DNA from 3 places in the Nocardioides jiangxiensis genome. Region 3 is predicted to be linked to each of the others. Evidence: predicted binding sites of a transcription regulator. Region 3 holds the regulator's gene; each other region holds the start of a gene.
What was found. Region 3 encodes LexA, which represses DNA repair genes until DNA is damaged. Its sites were predicted from a motif close to TCGAACANNTGTTCGA; they were not measured.

Region 1 (5,563 bases), 440 kb from region 3:
GCACCGGCACCGGCTCGTCGTAGACGAGGGTCGGTGCGAGCCCGGGCAGGCTGCCCGGCCAGGGCTGGTCGGCTTTGCGGGCAGCGGCCGTGGGGGCAGCCTCGCCCCACGGGCGCAGCTGGGTGCGCTCGGCGAGCAGCCGACCGCCGCCGATGGCCGCAGTCAGGACGCCGTCGTGGCCGAGGCGACCCTGCAGGCGGGTGGCGGTGTGGTGGATCCGGTCGGCCGGCCCGTCACGCCACAGCCCGCCTGCGTGGGCGGCCGCGTCGTCGAGGGCGAGCGGCGCGACCTCGACCCGGACGACAGCGCCGTGACGCGTGGTCGGGGCGGTCAGTGCGGAGGCGGCCGCCCCCTGGAGCTGCCACCGGATCCGGTCGACGACCTCGGTCGAGCTGAAGTGGCGGGGATGGGTCCAGACCTGGTCGCTGTGGGCCCGCCCGGTGTCGTCATCGTCGGTGAAGACGCTCACCTGGACCTGCGAGCAGACCAGCTGCCGAGCGGTCAGGGTGGCGATGAACTCCTCCGCCATCGTGCGGCAGCCGAACGCGACCTGGTCGACCCGCTCGAGCCCGGGCTCGAAGACGACGTGGCGGGTCAGGTCGGGAGGAGCGGCAGCGGCGCGCACCGGCGCCACCTCACGGCCGCGGGCCAGGTCGTGGGCCTGCATGCCCGGCACGCCGAACCGGGCCCGCACCGAGGAGCCGGGCAGGGCGGCGAAGTCGCCCAGGGTGGTCAGCCCGAGGCGCTTGAGCAGTGTCACGAGCTCGGGTCCTGCGCCGGGGAGGTTGGCCAGGACGTCGAGCGGCAGCGCGGCGAGGAACGCCGCTGACGCACCGGTCGGCACGACCCGGAGGGGCACGGCGGCTGTCGTCGCCTGCGCGGCGAGCTCGGCGGCGTGGATGCCGTCGGCGATGCCGATGCGGACGTCGACCAGCCCGGCGACGCCCCGCACCTGGTCGGCCAGCGCCCGGGCCGCGACCTGCTCGCCCCCGTAGTAGCGGGCCGCCCCCGCGACGTGGACGGCGACGAGCCCGGGCCGGCGCACGTCGACGCCGGGGATGACCTCGTCGACGGCCCGGACGACCGGCTCGAAAGCACGCGCGTCACGCAGAGGGTCGTGGGGGAGCAGGGTGATGCCGGGGCACCGCGCCTGTGCCTCGCGCATCCGCAGCCCGACGGTCACGCCCTCGGCGTCGGCGGCCGCCGAGCGGGCGACGACCCTGCCCTTCTCCAGGAGGGCGAGTGCCACGTCAGGGTCGAGCCCGTGCCCGGTGCGGGTGGCCAGCAGCGACCAGTCGGGGCACCAGAGGGCCAGGCTGCGCCGGACCTCCGGGGGCGTCATGACACCTCCAGGTGGTGGCGGGAGGTGCGGCCGGTGCGCTGGCGGACCTCGACGGCGAGCCTGCGCTGCAGCAGGCAGCCATGACCGGAGCCCAGCCCGCGCCAGCCGGCGGGGGAGGCATGCAGGGTCGCCTGCAGGGCCGGCCAGGTCGAGGGCGGCTCCTCGGTCAGGAGCAGGGTGCAGCCGCGCTCGCGCAGGCGTGCGGTCAGGCGGGCGGCCTCCGTCGGCACGAGGCGGACCGGTCGGGCCAGCACGACCGGGACGATCTCGGCCAGCGCGGCGACCACGGTCGCCCACTGCTCGCCCGGAGCCGGGACGACGAGCGTGCGGTCGAGGTCGAGACCCATCCGGGAGGCCACCTCGAGGCCGAGGTCGGGCAGGCCGACGACGGCGCTCCAGGCGCCCTGCGAGCAGGCCTCGGCGAGCAGCATCAGGGCCAGGGTCAGCGAGCCCGTCGCGGCATAGGTCGCCCCGGCCCGGAGCCCGCCCGGGAGCGCGGCCCGCAGCGCCTCGGGCACCCCGAAGCCGATCACGTCGCCGGGCGACTCGGACCCCTCGAGGCGCCGGATCCGGGCGCGCAGGGCGGCCAGGTCGGGGACCCGGGAGGTGCCCGGCTCGGGGGCCAGATCGAGGGCTGCTGTCACTCCTCCATGTTCGAACAGATGTTCGAACATGTCAATCGGGGAAGGGGTTCTGTGGCGGTCCGGAGGAATGCTCCCATTCCCCGGCGGAGTGGCCCGTCGCGCCGTTAGATTTGTCCGACTTCGGGGATTCAAGGGGTGGTGGCCGCATGACCGTTGCGCGCGTCGGCGACCGCCGCACGCACCTCGCCCAGTCGGCGCTGGAGGTGCTCAGCGAGAGCGGCTACGCCAACACCGGCATCCGCGACATCGCCCAGCGCTCGTCGTACTCGCACGGGGTCCTGCACTACTACTTCAAGGACAAGTCGAGCCTCATCCTGGAGGCGGTCCGGCTCTTCAAGACCGCCTGCGTCGAGCGCTACGACGCAGCGCTCGAGGGTGTCACCACGGCGGCCGGCGTGCTCGCCGCGTTCGAGGACCGGCTGGTCGACTCGCTCCTGACCGACGGCCGCCTCCACCGCCTCTGGTACGACGTCCGCACGCAGGGGTGGTTCGGCTCCGTCGACGGGGCCGCGCTCGCCGAGATCGACGCCCTCATCGAGGCCATGGTGGTCCGCGTGCTCGACACCTACGCCCGCCTCTCCGGCCGGCGCCTCCGGGTCGAGGCGGCCACGGCGTACGCCCTCGTCGACGGGCTCTTCCAGCGTGCGCTGCAGGAGCACTTCCAGGGCGACGAGAACGCCTCGCGCGCCCTGGTCCTGCGCCTGCGTGAGGCGATGCCGCTCCTGCTCGCCTAGAGTCCGCCCATGCCCACCGTTCTCGTCACCGGCGCCTCGCGCGGCATCGGCCGCACCACGTCCCTCCGTCTCGCCGCTGCCGGCTGGGACGTCCTCGCCGGCGTCCGGCGGGAGGAGGACGGCGCCGAGCTCGCCGCCCTCGACTCCCGCATCACCCCGGTCCTCCTCGACATCACCGACGCGGCCCAGATCGCCCGCGTGGCCGCCGAGGTGACCACGCTCGACGCCCTGGTCAACAACGCCGGCGTCGCGAAGCTCGGCCCCCTCGAGGGCCTCCCTGTCGAGACCCTGCGCGAGCAGATGGAGATCAACCTGATCGGCCACCTCGCGGTCACCCAGGCCCTGCTCCCGCAGCTGCGCGCCTCCCGCGGCCGGATCGTCTTCACGTCCTCGCTCAGCGGTCGCGTCGCCACCCCGCTGACCGGTGCCTACAACGCCTCGAAGTTCGCGCTCGAGGGTGCCGCCGATGCGCTGCGCATGGAGCTGCGTTCGTGGGGGATCCGGGTCTCCCTGGTCGAGCCCGCGCAGGTCTCGACCGACATCTGGCACAACGCCGACGCCGACCTGGACGCGGCCATCGCCAGCATGTCGCCGGCCGCGCAGGAGCTCTACCGCCCGCACCTGGCCGGATTCCGCAGGATGATCCCGCTCTCGCAGAAGCTCGCCGTCCCCGCGGACAAGGTCGCCCGCGCCATCGAGAAGGCGATCACGTCGCGCAGCCCCCGCGCCCGCTACGTCGTCGGCCTCGGTCCCAAGGCCCAGGTCGCCCTCAGCGGCACGACGCCCACGCCGGTGCTCGACGCCGTGCTGCGCAAGGCGACCGGCGTGCCCGCGAAGGCCTGAGGCCCCAGCCTCCCGCAGCGGACAGCCGACGGGGCCGCCTCCGGGAGGAGGCGGCCCCGTCGTCGTTCGTTCGTCAGCAGCCCAGGTGGAGCCGGGTGTTGGCGAAGTTGATCCGCGGTCCCGCCTGCGGACGGAGGACCGCCACGCTCAGTGCAGAGAGGTCCATCGAGCCGGTGCTGCCGTCGGCGCAGGTGCCCTTCTGCTGGTGGTTGACCTGGATCGAGAAGCCCTTGTCGACGATCTGGAGGACCGGGTCGAGGGCCTTGCGGATCGGGATCGTGATGAGCCCGGTCTTGATGTCGTCGATCGCGAGGGCGAAGACCTGGTGACCGGCGTCGCTGGTCACGTAGTCGTGCAGGACCGTGGCGAGCTTCGTGACGGTCGGGCCTGCCAGGGTGATCGCGGCGGCCAGCGTCTTGCAGAGCAGCGGTCCCGTGATGCCGACTGCGGTGCAGGTCGGCGCGGTGGGCGTCCCCATCAGGTTGACGCTCCACGTCGCCGTGGCGCTCTGGCCGGGCACCGGTTCCAGCGTCGCGGTGAGGTCGACCGTCACGCTGGCGAGCGAACCCTCGATTGCCTTGATCACGACGGTGTAGACCTCCTCCATGAGGTCGTGGACCGTCTCGGCGATCATCGGGTAGATCTCGTCGTCGATCAGCTCGGTGTTCGGGTTCTGCGAGTTCAGGCCGGTCGGGTCGCCCGGACGGTTGACCTGGGGCGCGAGGAGGGGACCGTCGATCGTCTCCTCGCCGTGCAGGGCCTGGTCGAGGTGCACCGTGACCTTGCCGGTGGAGAAGTCGACCGTGAGGACGTGGTTCTTCGTGGTGAGCGGCTGCGCCACGATCGCCTTGAAGATGCTGTCCTGCATGTGCGACCGGACCCGGGCCGTGACCTTGGTGCCGACCGGCAGGGCGTTGGTCAGGGCGGTCAGGTCGAGCAGCGGGTTCAGCGTGTTCTCGACCGCACGGTCGACCTGGCCGGCGCCGTCGTAGATCGACGACGCAGCGCTGGCGACCAACGGGGAGTGCATGTCGAGGTCGGCCTGACCGATGCGGTAGCGACCGGGGCCGCCGACGCCGTCAGGATCGAGGAGCTGTCCCTTGACGGCCTGGAGCTCGGAGCCGCTGACGCCGAGCTTGAGCAGGAGCTGGTCGACCGCGAGGTCGGTCACTCCGTCCATGCCGGCCTTGCGCATGATCGACAGCATGTCGATCGACGCCGGGGCGGGCGTGGAGCCGTCGGTGTTGTCGAGCGACACCGACCCGTCGGCTCCAACCAGCCCGGTGACGGCACGTGCGTCCTGCGGGCTGGTCGCGGTCGACTCCGAGAGCAGGGCCGCGAGCTGGCCGAAGTCGATGACCTGGTCGAGCGGGACCTGGGCGCCGCCCAGGCTGATCGTGCGGTTGCCGAGGACGCTGGCATTGACGCCGCTGCGGTTCGGGCCCGGGTTGCTCGGGGCGTCGGCCTCCGAGTAGGCGGCGTCGGCGAGGTTGCGGGCGCCGCCTGCGATCTCGAGGACGGTGGCCGAGGCCTCCGGGCTGCACGCGTCGACCTTGGTGCCGGCGTTGCCGAGGTTGATGGTCGCCACGTTCTGGGAGCGGAGGACGGCGAGGCTCAGTGCGGAGACGCGGAGCTTGCTGACGCCCTTGCTGCCGTCAGGCCGCAGGCAGGTGTCGGAGTCCTGGTGGTTGACCTGGAGCGACACGACCTTCGCGAGGACGTCGAAGAAGGGTGCCAGTGCGTTGCGGACCGGGACGGTGATGAGCCCGGTCTTGATGTCGTCGACGGCCAGGCGGAACAGCTGGTCGGCGTTGTCGGCCGTCCAGTAGTCGCGGATCGGCTGGAAGGCGCTGCTCCAGCCGTACGCCTGCTCGATCGCCCCGACCCCCTCGCAGAACGCTGCGCCCTGCGGCCCCGTGCTCGTGCAGGCCTGGCGGGAGAGGTCACCCTTGAGGTTGGTGGTCCACGTGGCCACTGCACCATCCGTGGGCGTCGGCTGG
Region 2 (5,563 bases), 690 kb from region 3:
AGCTGTTGTCGAGCATCACGTGGTCGATCCCCATCAGGACGGCGAGGACGTGTGCGTGCAGCCGGTCGACGACGACCACGCGGCGTCCGGCGTAGAGGCGGACGCCGCTGCGGACGTTGGCGCGGTTGATCCAGCCGAAGCTCGCCCGCAGCAGCACCTGGAAGAGGTGCCAGCGCCTGAGCGCCGGCCAGCGCCTCGCGATCCGCGGCACGGCGCGGGCCAGGCGCCAGCCGAGCGTGTCCAGCTCGGGGCTCGTCCAGTCGCGGACGTCGGCGGCCACCCCCAGGTCGCTCGCCAGGTCGGCCGTCCCGAGTCCGGAGGCGCCCTCGTGGTCGGTGCGGGCCACGACGAGAGCGGGTGCCCCGCCGTGCTGCTTCCGCGACGGGCGCGGGTCCCAGCCCAGGGCCATGTCCCAGCAGTAGCGCCGCGGGACGTCCGGCAGCCAGGCAGCGGCTCGCTCCTCCGTCTCCCGGTCGCGCACGAGCAGCGTGAAGTCCGGGTGCGCGCCGAGGATGCGGTTCGCGTTGGCGGCGTACTTCTCCTCCGAGAACCAGACCGACTGCGGCAGCTGCACGATCTTCCGGTCGCGGAAGTCGCGCGCGACCTGCTCGCGGTGCTTCTGGTGGCCGCGCCAGAGGTCGCCCACGTTGCCTCCGCCGTGGAGGAGGATCACTCCGTCGGCCGGAAGGGTTCGGCGGAGCACGTCGGTGTCGTAGGACTGCAGGTCGGCGACGTAGACGACCTTCAGGCCGAGCCGCCGGAAGTAGGCGACCTCGCCGGCCCAGATCATCGAGTCGCCGACGTTGCGCTGGTTGGGCGCGTCGAGCAGCGCCACCGTCGCGCCGCGCCCGATGACGTCGACCAGCACGTCGAGGGTCCGGGACCGCAGCTCTTCCAGGGTGGACCTGTCTCGTTCACGCACGGCTGGAGCCTAGACGGACGCCGGGCTGTCGGCTCGCCGCGGGGGACTGCCGGCGAGTACGGCGTGTTGCGGCGCGCTTCGAACAGGTGTTCGGCTAGCGTGTGCTCACCGGGTACGACGCACGGACGATGTTCTCCACAGGTGACGACCGGGCTGATCAGGCTCTGTCGGTGGTTCGTCCTAACGTCGCCGATGTACTCGGCTGGTGACTACGCGACAGGATGAAGAAGATGGCTGGAGACCGCGACAAGGCGCTCGACGCAGCGCTTGCAAACATTGAGAAGCAGTTCGGCAAGGGCTCGATCATGCGCCTGGGCGACGAGACCCGTGCTCCGCTCGAGGTGATCCCGACCGGCGCGATCGCGCTCGACGTGGCGCTCGGCATCGGTGGCCTCCCGCGTGGTCGAGTCGTGGAGATCTACGGCCCGGAGTCCTCGGGTAAGACGACGGTCGCGCTGCACGCGGTGGCCAACGCCCAGCGCAACGGTGGCCTGGTCGCCTTCATCGACGCCGAGCACGCGCTCGACCCGGAGTACGCGAAGAACCTCGGCGTCGACACCGACGCACTGCTGGTCTCGCAGCCCGACTCCGGCGAGCAGGCGCTCGAGATCGCGGACATGCTGATCCGCTCCGGCGCGCTGTCGCTCATCGTCATCGACTCCGTGGCGGCGCTCGTGCCCCGCGCGGAGATCGAGGGCGAGATGGGTGACAGCCACGTCGGTCTCCAGGCCCGCCTCATGTCGCAGGCGCTCCGCAAGATGACCGGTGCGCTCAACCAGTCCGGCACGACCGCGATCTTCATCAACCAGCTGCGCGAGAAGATCGGCGTCATGTTCGGCTCGCCCGAGACCACGACCGGTGGTCGCGCGCTGAAGTTCTACTCGTCGGTCCGCCTCGACGTGCGCCGCATCGAGACGCTCAAGGACGGCACCGACATGGTCGGCAACCGCACCCGCGTCAAGGTCGTGAAGAACAAGGTTGCCCCGCCGTTCAAGCAGGCCGAGTTCGACATCATGTACGGCAAGGGCATCTCGCGTGAGGGTGGCCTGATCGACGTCGGCGTCGACGCGGGCCTCGTCCGCAAGGCCGGCGCTTGGTACACCTACGAGGGTGACCAGCTCGGCCAGGGCAAGGAGAACGCGCGCAACTTCCTGCGCGACAACCCCGACCTGGCCAACGAGCTGGAGAAGAAGATCCTCGAGAAGCTCGGTGTCGGCCCGACCATCGACGCTCCCGCTGAGGAGCCGACCAACGTCGACTTCTGATGTCTGACCCCACTGCAGCCGCTCCGGCGTGGCACGGCGACGTGCACGCCGGGGTGGCCGCGTGGCTCGGTGAAGCAGGTCCGCCGCCGGACTTCGCCTCCGCCGCGGACGCGATGCCGCCTGAGGACCTCGAGGCCCTGGGGCCCGAGGCCGACCACGAGGCGGTGGCCCGCAAGATCCTGCTCGACCAGCTCACGGGCCAGGCGCGCTCACGGGCGGAGCTGCAGAAGAAGCTCGATGCCAAGGACGTGCCGAAGGCGATCGCGACCCGGCTGCTGGACCGTTTCGAGGAAGTCGGACTCGTCGACGACGCGGCCTTCGCCCGCCAGTGGATCGCCTCGCGCCAGCCCGGCAAGGGGCTGGCCTCGCGTGCCCTCGCCCAGGAGCTGCGCCGCAAGGGCATCGACGACGAGGTGGCGCGCGAGGCGCTCGACGAGATCGACCCCGAGGACGAGCGTGAGGTGGCCCGCAGGCTGGTGCAGCGCAAGCTCCGCTCCATGCGTGGCCTCGCTCCCGAGGTGGCCACCCGCCGCCTGGTCGGGATGCTGGCGCGCAAGGGCCACGGTCCCGGGGTCGCCTTCGCGGTCGTGCGCGAGGAGCTCGGTGCGCTCGCCGACGACGACGTCGAGCCCCCCGACTGACGCCGAGACGGGGCTTGTGCCGCGCCGAGACGGGGCTTGTGCCGTGCCCTCTATGGTTCTGCCATGACGTCCTTCGTGAGCGCACTTCGGCTCCCCGTCGGTCCGGTCGACCTGACGGCGATCGACCCGGCCGGCACCCCGGCGTACGACGGGGGGAAGGAGGAGGCCGAAGCGGCGCTGGAGGGCCTCGGTCCCGAGCTCGCCGAGCTGCAGGAGCGGCTCTACGCCAACAGGGCCGGAGGCCGCAGCGTGCTGCTGGTGCTCCAGGGGATGGACACCTCCGGCAAGGGCGGCATCCTCGAGCACACCGTCGGCCTGGTCAGCCCGGCCGGTGTGAAGGTGACCAGCTTCAAGGCTCCGACCGAGGAGGAGCGGGCCCACGACTTCCTGTGGCGGATCGAGAAGGCGCTGGCTCCCGCAGGCATCATCGGTGTCTTCGACCGCTCGCAGTATGAGGACGTCCTCATCGGTCGGGTCCGCGACCTGGCGCCCGCCGACGAGATCGAGCGTCGCTACGGTGCGATCAACGACTTCGAGAAGCGGATCGCCGACGGCGGCACGACGATCGTCAAGTGCATGCTCCACATCTCGGCGGCGGAGCAGAAGGAGCGGCTGCTCGCACGTCTCGACGACCCGGCGAAGCATTGGAAGTTCAACCCGGGCGACATCGACGAGCGTGCCCGGTGGGCGTCTTACCGCGAGGCCTACGAGATCGCGCTCGAGCGGACCAACACCGACGCTGCACCGTGGTACGTGGTGCCCAGCGACCACAAGTGGTACCGCAACCTGGCCATCGGCCATCTGCTGCTCGAGGCACTGCGCGGTCTCGACCTGACGTGGCCGCCTGCAGACTTCGACGTCGAGCACGAGAAGCAGCGCCTGCGTGACGAGGTGCCGGTCCAGTGATGCAGACGGTCTCCGTCACCCGCTACATCGCCCCGCTGCGCGAGGGTGGTTCGCTTCCCGGCCTGGTCGAGGCTGATGACCTCGGCACCTACGTGTGCAAGTTCCGCGGCGCGGGGCAGGGGCTCCGGGTGCTCGTCGCCGAGACGATCGCGAGCGGCCTGGCGACCCGGCTGGGCCTGCAGACTCCGCGACTCGTCGCCCTCGAGCTCAGCGAGGAGCTCGCTCGGTACGAGGCGGACGAGGAGGTCCAGGACCTGCTCCGAGCGAGCGTGGGGCTCAACCTGGGCGTCGACTTCCTGCCCGGCTCGTTCGGCTTCGACGGCACCTCCGCCGTCCCCGACGGCGTTGCCGGCACGGTGCTCTGGCTCGATGCCTTCATCGCGAACGTCGACCGCTCCTGGCGCAACCCCAACCTCCTGCTCTGGCACGGAGACCTCTGGGTCATCGACCACGGCGCGTCCCTCTACTTCCATCACGGCTGGGGCGGGGGAGTCGGCGATCCTGCACGCTTCGCCGCTCTGGCCTGGAACGCCGACGACCACGTGCTGCTCGAGGCGGCCAAGGCAGACGACCTGGAGGCCATCGACCGTCGCGCCCGTGGTTGCCTCGACCGCGGAGTCTTCGAGGCGATCCTCGCCGACGTACCCGACGCGTGGCTGGAACCGGTGCCCGGTGCGGAGTCTGCAGCCGCGGTGCGTGCTGCCTACGTCGACTTCCTCGATGCACGCCTTCAGGCGACGGCGTGGTGGGAGGCGGTCGCCCGATGACGGTCCGCCACCCCTACCAGTACGTCGTGCTCCGCTGCGTCCCGCGCGTGGAGCGGGAGGAGTTCGTCAACGTGGGCGTCGTCGTCTACTGCCAGGAGGAGAAGTTTCTCGCGGCGGCATGGAGCTGCGACACCGCCCGCCTGCAGGCGCTCGCGCCGACGCTGGACGTGGGCCGCGTCTGCGACGCCCTGGCGTATGTCGAGGGCATCTGCGAGGGCGACCCGGCCGTGGGCGCTGCGGGTCGCGGGGACCTCGGCACCCGGTTCGGGTTCGTGAAGGCCCCGCGTAGCACCGTCCTCCAGCCGAGTCCGGTGCACGGCGGTGTCACCGCCGACCCGAAGCGCGAGCTCGAGCACTTGCTCCAGCGCTTCGTCGGTTAGCCGATACGACGAAACGGGGCTCGTGCACAGCACGAGCCCCGTTTCGATGTCGCACAAGCCCCGTCTCGGCGCGGCACGGGCCCCGTCTCGGCGAGGGAGGGTCGGTCAGACCGGTACGAGCTCGACGGCGCCGACGGCGTACCGGGCGAGGATGGTGCGGGCCAGCTCCGGGTGGGCGCCGAGCGGCTCGGAGACGGCGACGGCGCCGGCTTCGAGGGCGAGCTCGGAGGCCCGGTCGATCAGCGAGCCGGGAGCCAGGAAGAGCGATGCGACGGCGATGTGGCGCCGACCCTCGTTGCGGAACGCGCGCACGGCCTCGCCGGTGGCCGGCGGAGCGGTGGAGGCGTAGGCGGCCTTGACCGGCAGCTTGTGGTGCGCGCCCCAGACCCGGGCGAGCCTGGCCACGGCCTGGTTGGCGAGCGGGTCGGAGGAGCCGGCCGCGGCGAGGACGAGGGCGTCCAGCTCGCGACATCGGGCCGCGGACAGGGCCTCGCGGAGGCGCTGGTCGAGGACCTCGAGGAAGGACATCTCGTGACCGAGGATCGCGGTCGCGCGGATCTGCAGGCCCTCGTGGCGAGCGGCCTGCTCCGCGACGGCCGAGGGCACGTCGATCTTGGCATGGAACGCGTCCGAGAGAAGCAGCGGTACGACGACGATCTCGTCGAAACCGGCCTTCACCAGA
Region 3 (5,563 bases):
CGCAGGTCAGCACGGAAGAGCCGGTTTCCGGCGCCGAAATCGCAGCTCGGCGTGTCGGGCGTGTCGTCGATTGTTGGTCATGCGGAACGCCCTGCCGTGACAGAATCCCCGCGTGACGAACGGGTCGAAGCACGCAGGCAGCCGCAAGGCTTCCCGCCGGGCTCGCCCCCGCCGCTCGCTCGACACGCGCGTCGCGAAGTACGCCGTGGCCGTCACCCTGTGCGTCGTCGCCTGGGGCTACCTCGTGTGGGCCGCCATCGACTTCGGCGCGACCGCTCGCGGCGGCAACGGCGCCGCGTGGTTCTTCCTGCTGCTCGCCTGCATCGGCGCGGCCTCCTGTCTCTTCGCCGGCCTCATGCTCGGCGTCCGGCTGCTGACGGTGCTGGGCATCCTCGCCCCACCCGCCGGCTCCCCCGACGCCCCTGCGCGGCCCGCCGGCGGACGTCGCGCCGCGCGCTGATCCGACCGGCCGGCCGCGCCGAGCACGTGACGCAGGCCTCGAATCTTTTTTCGAACAGAGCCTTGCGTCATTCGAACACATGATCTAACTTCGATCACGTGTTCGATCGAACGTCTGATCGATCTCCCGACCGGAGCCGTTCCCCCGGTTGTGTCGGGGGCCCTGACTAGACATTCGCTCGTCACCCCGACCGACTCTTCCCCGGAGGTCCCCGATGAGCACGATCAGCTTCGCCCCCACGTTCGAGATCCGTCCCGCCCGCACCGGGCCGGCACCCGCAGGCCAGCTCCGGCTGACCCGCCGTGGCCGCCTCGTCGTCTTCATGGGCGCCGTGCTCGTCGTCTTCGCGCTCGCCTTCGTGATCATGGGCGGCTCGAGCGCCTCGACCGACGCGGGCGGCTCGCCGACCGCGACCGAGCGCATCGTCGTGGCCCCGGGGCAGACCCTCTGGGACATCGCGTCGGCGCACAGCGACGGCGACGTCCGCGCCACCGTCGACGCCATCGAGAAGCTCAACGCCCTCGATGGCGCGATGCTCTACGCCGGCCAGGAGCTCTACATCCCGGTCGACTGACACAGACTGCGGCCACCACTGGTGGGTGGCCGCCCAGGTTCCCGCGCGTCGCCTCGACCCCGGCGCGCGGGATGGGGAAGACGCGGGGCGGGCGCTGCAAGGGAAGGCAGCACCCGCCCCGCCTCACATTTCAGCCCACGTCGGGGCGACACGCGGTTCGAACACATGTTTGAAGCCGTGCGTGATCACGACTACGTTGGACCCATACCGACCAGCCCTCCACGACGTAAGGCGCAGACGATGGCGACTCCTCCTCGCAAGGTCACCGAGCTCCCCGACGGTCCTGCTGACGCGACCGGCCTGACGCCGCGGCAGCAGCGCATCCTCAACGTCATCCGCGACGCCCTCGAGGCGCGCGGCTACCCGCCCTCGATGCGCGAGATCGGCGACGCGGTCGGCCTGACGTCATCCAGCTCGGTGTCACACCAGCTCAAGGTGCTGGAGCAGAAGGGGTTCCTCAAGCGCGACCCCAACCGGCCGCGTGCCATCGAGGTCTTCCTGCCCGAGGTGCTCGCTGCCCGGCGTTCGATCGGCGCGGCCGAGGAGGTCTCCTACGACGAGACCGGCATCGGCGACTCGGTGCCGGCCGCGACCTACGTGCCGGTCGTGGGGCGCATCGCCGCCGGCGGCCCGATCCTGGCGGAGGAGCGCGTGGAGGACGTGTTCCCGCTGCCGAAGAGCCTGGTCGGCGACGGCACGCTCTTCCTGCTCGAGGTCTCCGGTGACTCGATGATCGACGCCGCCATCTGCTCCGGCGACTACGTCGTGATCCGCCAGCAGCCCACCGCCACCAACGGCGACATGGTCGCCGCGCTCCTCGACGGCGAGGCCACGGTCAAGACCTTCAAGAAGAAGGACGGCCAGGTCTGGCTGATGCCGCACAACGACGCCTACGACCCGATCGACGGCACGCACGCGTCGATCCTCGGCATCGTCACCGCGGTCCTGCGCCGCGTCTGACACGCTGGGGCCGTGACGCCCCGACGCTTCCTCACTGCCCTCGTCGCGACCTCGGTCCTGGCGGGGGCAGTGGCATGTGCACCACGCGACGACGCCACCCCTGGCCTCACCACGCACGCGTCGACGCCCAGCTCGACGGCCTCGGCCAGCTCCGACCTCGACGCCCTCGCCTCGTCGGCGGCGGCTGCGGCGTCATCCATCAACGCGCCCCTGCCCGGCACCGTGCCGCCCACCTGGCTCGGCACCCGCCCCCTCCCCCTCCGCGCCGACGGCTACGGCATGGTCCGGACGACACCGAAGGAGCTGCGCGAGCGACGCTTCACGCTGCCCGACACCGTGGCCGAGCTGCCCGGCTCCGGCTTCGCCGCGCGCATCGTCGCGCCCGCGCCGGCCGACGTCATCGCCCGCTCGACGTGGCAGCCCGGGTGCCCCGTCGGCAAGGAGGACCTGGCCTGGGTCCGCCTGACCTTCCGGGGCTTCGACGGCGCCCGCCACACCGGGGAGCTCCTGCTCAACCGGTCGGTGGCGGCGCCGGTGGCATCGGTGTTCCGGGAGCTGTGGCGGCAGCGCTTCCCGCTCGAGGAGATGCGGGTGACCACGCGGGCCGAGCTCGACGCCCCGCCGTACGGCGACGGCAACGACACCAGTGCCTTCGTCTGCCGTCCGGCGGTCGGGTCGAGCCGGTTCAGTGAGCACGCCTACGGCCTGGCCGTGGACGTGAACCCCTTCCAGAACCCCTACACGAAGGGCGACCTCGTCCTGCCCGAGCTGGCCGGCTCCTACGTCGACCGGGACCCGCTCCGGCCGGGGATGCTGACGCCTGGGGCGATCGCCGCGTTCGCCCGGATCGGGTGGGAGTGGGGTGGCGACTGGCACACGCTGAAGGACCGGCACCACTTCAGCCTCCACAACCGATGACTATTACTACCTAATGGTAGCAATGCGTCGCGAACCGGCGTAGAGTCGGCGCCATGGTCGACCAGCACACCTCCCCCGGCACCCCGGCCGAGTGGCATGCGCCCGAACCGGATCCGGCGGAGCTGACCCACGCCATCCACGAGGGACTGGGGCTGCTGGCACTGCCGATGGCGGTGCTGCTGATGTTCGGCGCGTGGTCTCCCACGGTCTTCGTGTGGGCACCTACCTCTCCGCTCGCAGCCGCCGTCACGGCCGCGGGGTTCCTCGCCGCCGCCGTGCTCGCGGTGGCGGGCCGCTCGGCCGGCCGCCGGGCCGTCGACCTCACCTCCGTCGTCGTGCTCGCCGGCCTTGTCGGACTGGCGGTGACCACCGCACTGCACCTGCGGGAGCTCGGCCGGATGGATCCCCTCGGCCCGCTGACCATCAGCCGCACCATCACGCTGGGCTGGGTGCCCGCGATGGTCGTCCTGCCCGTCGTGCTCGTGCGCTGCATCCGCACGGTGCGCAGGGCCGGCCTGCCACCACGCGGACCCTCCTGGCTGCTGCGCGTCGGCGGCACGGTCACGGCAGCACCGCTGCTCGGGCTGGCGCTCGCCAGCCTGGTCGACCCTGCGCGCACGGTCACCTAGCTCCCGTTCGAGGCCAGCCCGCTCGACGTACGCGCGATGGCGTCGATCCAGCTGGCGATCGCCGTCGGCATCGTCCACGCGATGTGGCGTGCGGCCCCGCGCGATCTCGGCGGTGCCCTCCTCGCCCTCGGCACGTACGTCGTCCTGGTCGCCGGCGCCACCGTCGTGTTCCGCGACGACCTGACGAGCGACAGGAACAGCCTGCTCGTGGGCGCGGCATGGCTCGCGCTCCTCGCGGGCGTCACCGTGGCCGGCTTACTCCTGCGGGTGACTGACCGAGACTTCCCCGAGGTCTTCGCCGCGCCGGAGCTCGCACCGGCGGCGGACCACGGCTTCTACGGGCCCGGCTCCGTCACCTGGAAGGTGTGGAGCTACCCGACCAGCCTCACGATCGGCTTCCAGCGCGCCGTCGTCATCGAGGAGCTCGACCCGCACCTGGTCGCCGCGGTCACGAAGACCCACGGCATCTACGACCGGCCCCGCACCCGCTACGACCGGACACTGCGCTACTTCGCGATGGTCGCGTTCGGCGACACCCGGTCGACGACCAAGGCCGCCGACGTCCTGGTGCGGATCCACGCCAAGGGGATCGGCATCGACCCGGTCACCGACACCCGCTACGACGCCAACGACCCAGACTCCCAGCTCTGGATCCTGGTGACGGCCTGGCACTCGATCCTCGCGGCGTACGAGCGCTACGGGCCGGGGCGGCTCTCGGCAGCCGACGAGGCTCAGTACTGGGCCGAGTGCGCGCGGGCGGCCGAGCTGCAGACCTGCGACCCCGACCAGGTGCCGCGCAGCCGCGACGAGGTCCGGGCGTACTTCGAGGCGATGCGCCCGCAGCTGATCGGCTCGGAGTACGCGCGCGACGCGATGCGCCACCTCCTCCAGGCGGAGGTGATGCTGCCCCCGATGTCGCGGCTGCTGTGGCCCCTCACCTTCGTCGTCACCCGTCTGCTGCGCCGCGGCACGCTGGCGACCATGCCCGTGTGGATGCGCGAGGTCGTCGACCTCCCCGTCAACAGGTACGCCGACGCGGCCGTGCGGCCACTCCTCTGCGTGATGTTCTGGGCGGTCAGCCTCAACACGGCGGTGCAGCTCCTGCTGCTGCGGATCCTCTCCCCCATGACGCTGCCGATCGCCGGACCGGTCCTGCGCAGGATCGAACCGCTCGAGGCCCGCACGATGACGCCCCGCGAGGCCCAGGCGGCGTACGGCTTCGAGCCGCCCGCGGCGGCGCACGCCGACTTCCGCGCCACGCAGGTACGCCGGGTCTTCACCGAGGGCGCGGCGCCGCAGGAAGACGGCATCCTCGAGTCGCAGCCGATCCTCGGCAACATCGACTGAGCGCGACCGAGCGCGACTGAGCGCGCCGAGACGAGGCTCGTGCCGGGCACGGGCCCCGTCTCGGCGCGGCACAAGCCCCGTCTCGGCGCGGCACGGGCCCCGTCTCGGCGCGGCACGGGCCCCGTCTCGGCGGGCAGGGTCAGCGGCCGGCGAGGCGCTTCAGGGCGCCGCGGACCATCTGCGGGTCCACGGTGGGCCACATGGGCGGAAGGGACGCCCGCAGGAAGCCGCCGTAGCGTGCCGTGGCCAGCCGCGGGTCCAGGACCGCGACGACGCCCCGGTCGCTCGAGGTGCGGATCAGGCGACCGGCACCCTGCGCCATCAGCAGCGCGGCATGGGTCGCCGCCACCGACATGAAGCCGTTGACACCCGCCTTGTCGGCAGCCTTCTGCCGCGCCGACATCAGTGGGTCGTCGGGGCGCGGGAACGGGATCCGGTCGATCAGCACCAGCGTGCACGTGTCGCCCGGGACGTCGAGTCCCTGCCACAGCGACAAGGTGCCGAAGAGCACGGTGTGGGGGTCCTCGACGAACTGCTTGGCGAGCTCCGGGAGCTGGGCATCACCCTGGGCGAGGGTGGTCAGGTGAGGCAGCCGCGTGCGCACCTCCTCCGCTGCGGCATCGGCCGCCCGCTTGGAGGAGAAGAGCCCCAGCGTGCGCCCGTCGGCGGCATCGA

Region 1: imuA' (DnaE2-dependent mutagenesis accessory factor ImuA') is a predicted target of LexA. The motif match lies at 1,997-2,012, and genes of this name have one in related genera.
Region 2: recA (recombinase RecA) is a predicted target of LexA. The motif match lies at 1,001-1,016, and genes of this name have one in related genera.

Annotation. Positions count from the first base shown of each region.
Region 1 covers NZ_JAUQTA010000001.1:480,453-486,015, reverse strand. The annotation lists gene Q5722_RS02445 (DNA polymerase Y family protein) at 1-1,342, opposite strand, end outside; gene imuA' (DnaE2-dependent mutagenesis accessory factor ImuA') at 1,339-1,986, opposite strand; gene Q5722_RS02435 (TetR/AcrR family transcriptional regulator) at 2,133-2,720, shown strand; gene Q5722_RS02430 (SDR family oxidoreductase) at 2,730-3,563, shown strand; gene Q5722_RS02425 (choice-of-anchor G family protein) at 3,637-5,563, opposite strand, start outside.
Region 2 covers NZ_JAUQTA010000001.1:231,684-237,246, reverse strand. The annotation lists gene Q5722_RS01225 (polysaccharide pyruvyl transferase family protein) at 1-922, opposite strand, end outside; gene recA (recombinase RecA) at 1,153-2,187, shown strand; gene Q5722_RS01215 (regulatory protein RecX) at 2,187-2,828, shown strand; gene Q5722_RS01210 (PPK2 family polyphosphate kinase) at 2,892-3,734, shown strand; gene Q5722_RS01205 (HipA family kinase) at 3,734-4,501, shown strand; gene Q5722_RS01200 (DUF3037 domain-containing protein) at 4,498-4,881, shown strand; gene Q5722_RS01195 (sirohydrochlorin chelatase) at 4,987-5,563, opposite strand, start outside.
Region 3 covers NZ_JAUQTA010000001.1:923,007-928,569, forward strand. The annotation lists gene Q5722_RS04575 (hypothetical protein) at 113-460, shown strand; gene Q5722_RS04580 (LysM peptidoglycan-binding domain-containing protein) at 675-1,034, shown strand; gene lexA (transcriptional repressor LexA) at 1,275-1,994, shown strand; gene Q5722_RS04590 (M15 family metallopeptidase) at 2,007-2,912, shown strand; gene Q5722_RS04595 (hypothetical protein) at 2,966-3,541, shown strand; gene Q5722_RS04600 (oxygenase MpaB family protein) at 3,578-4,888, shown strand; gene Q5722_RS04605 (ATP-dependent DNA helicase) at 5,028-5,563, opposite strand, start outside.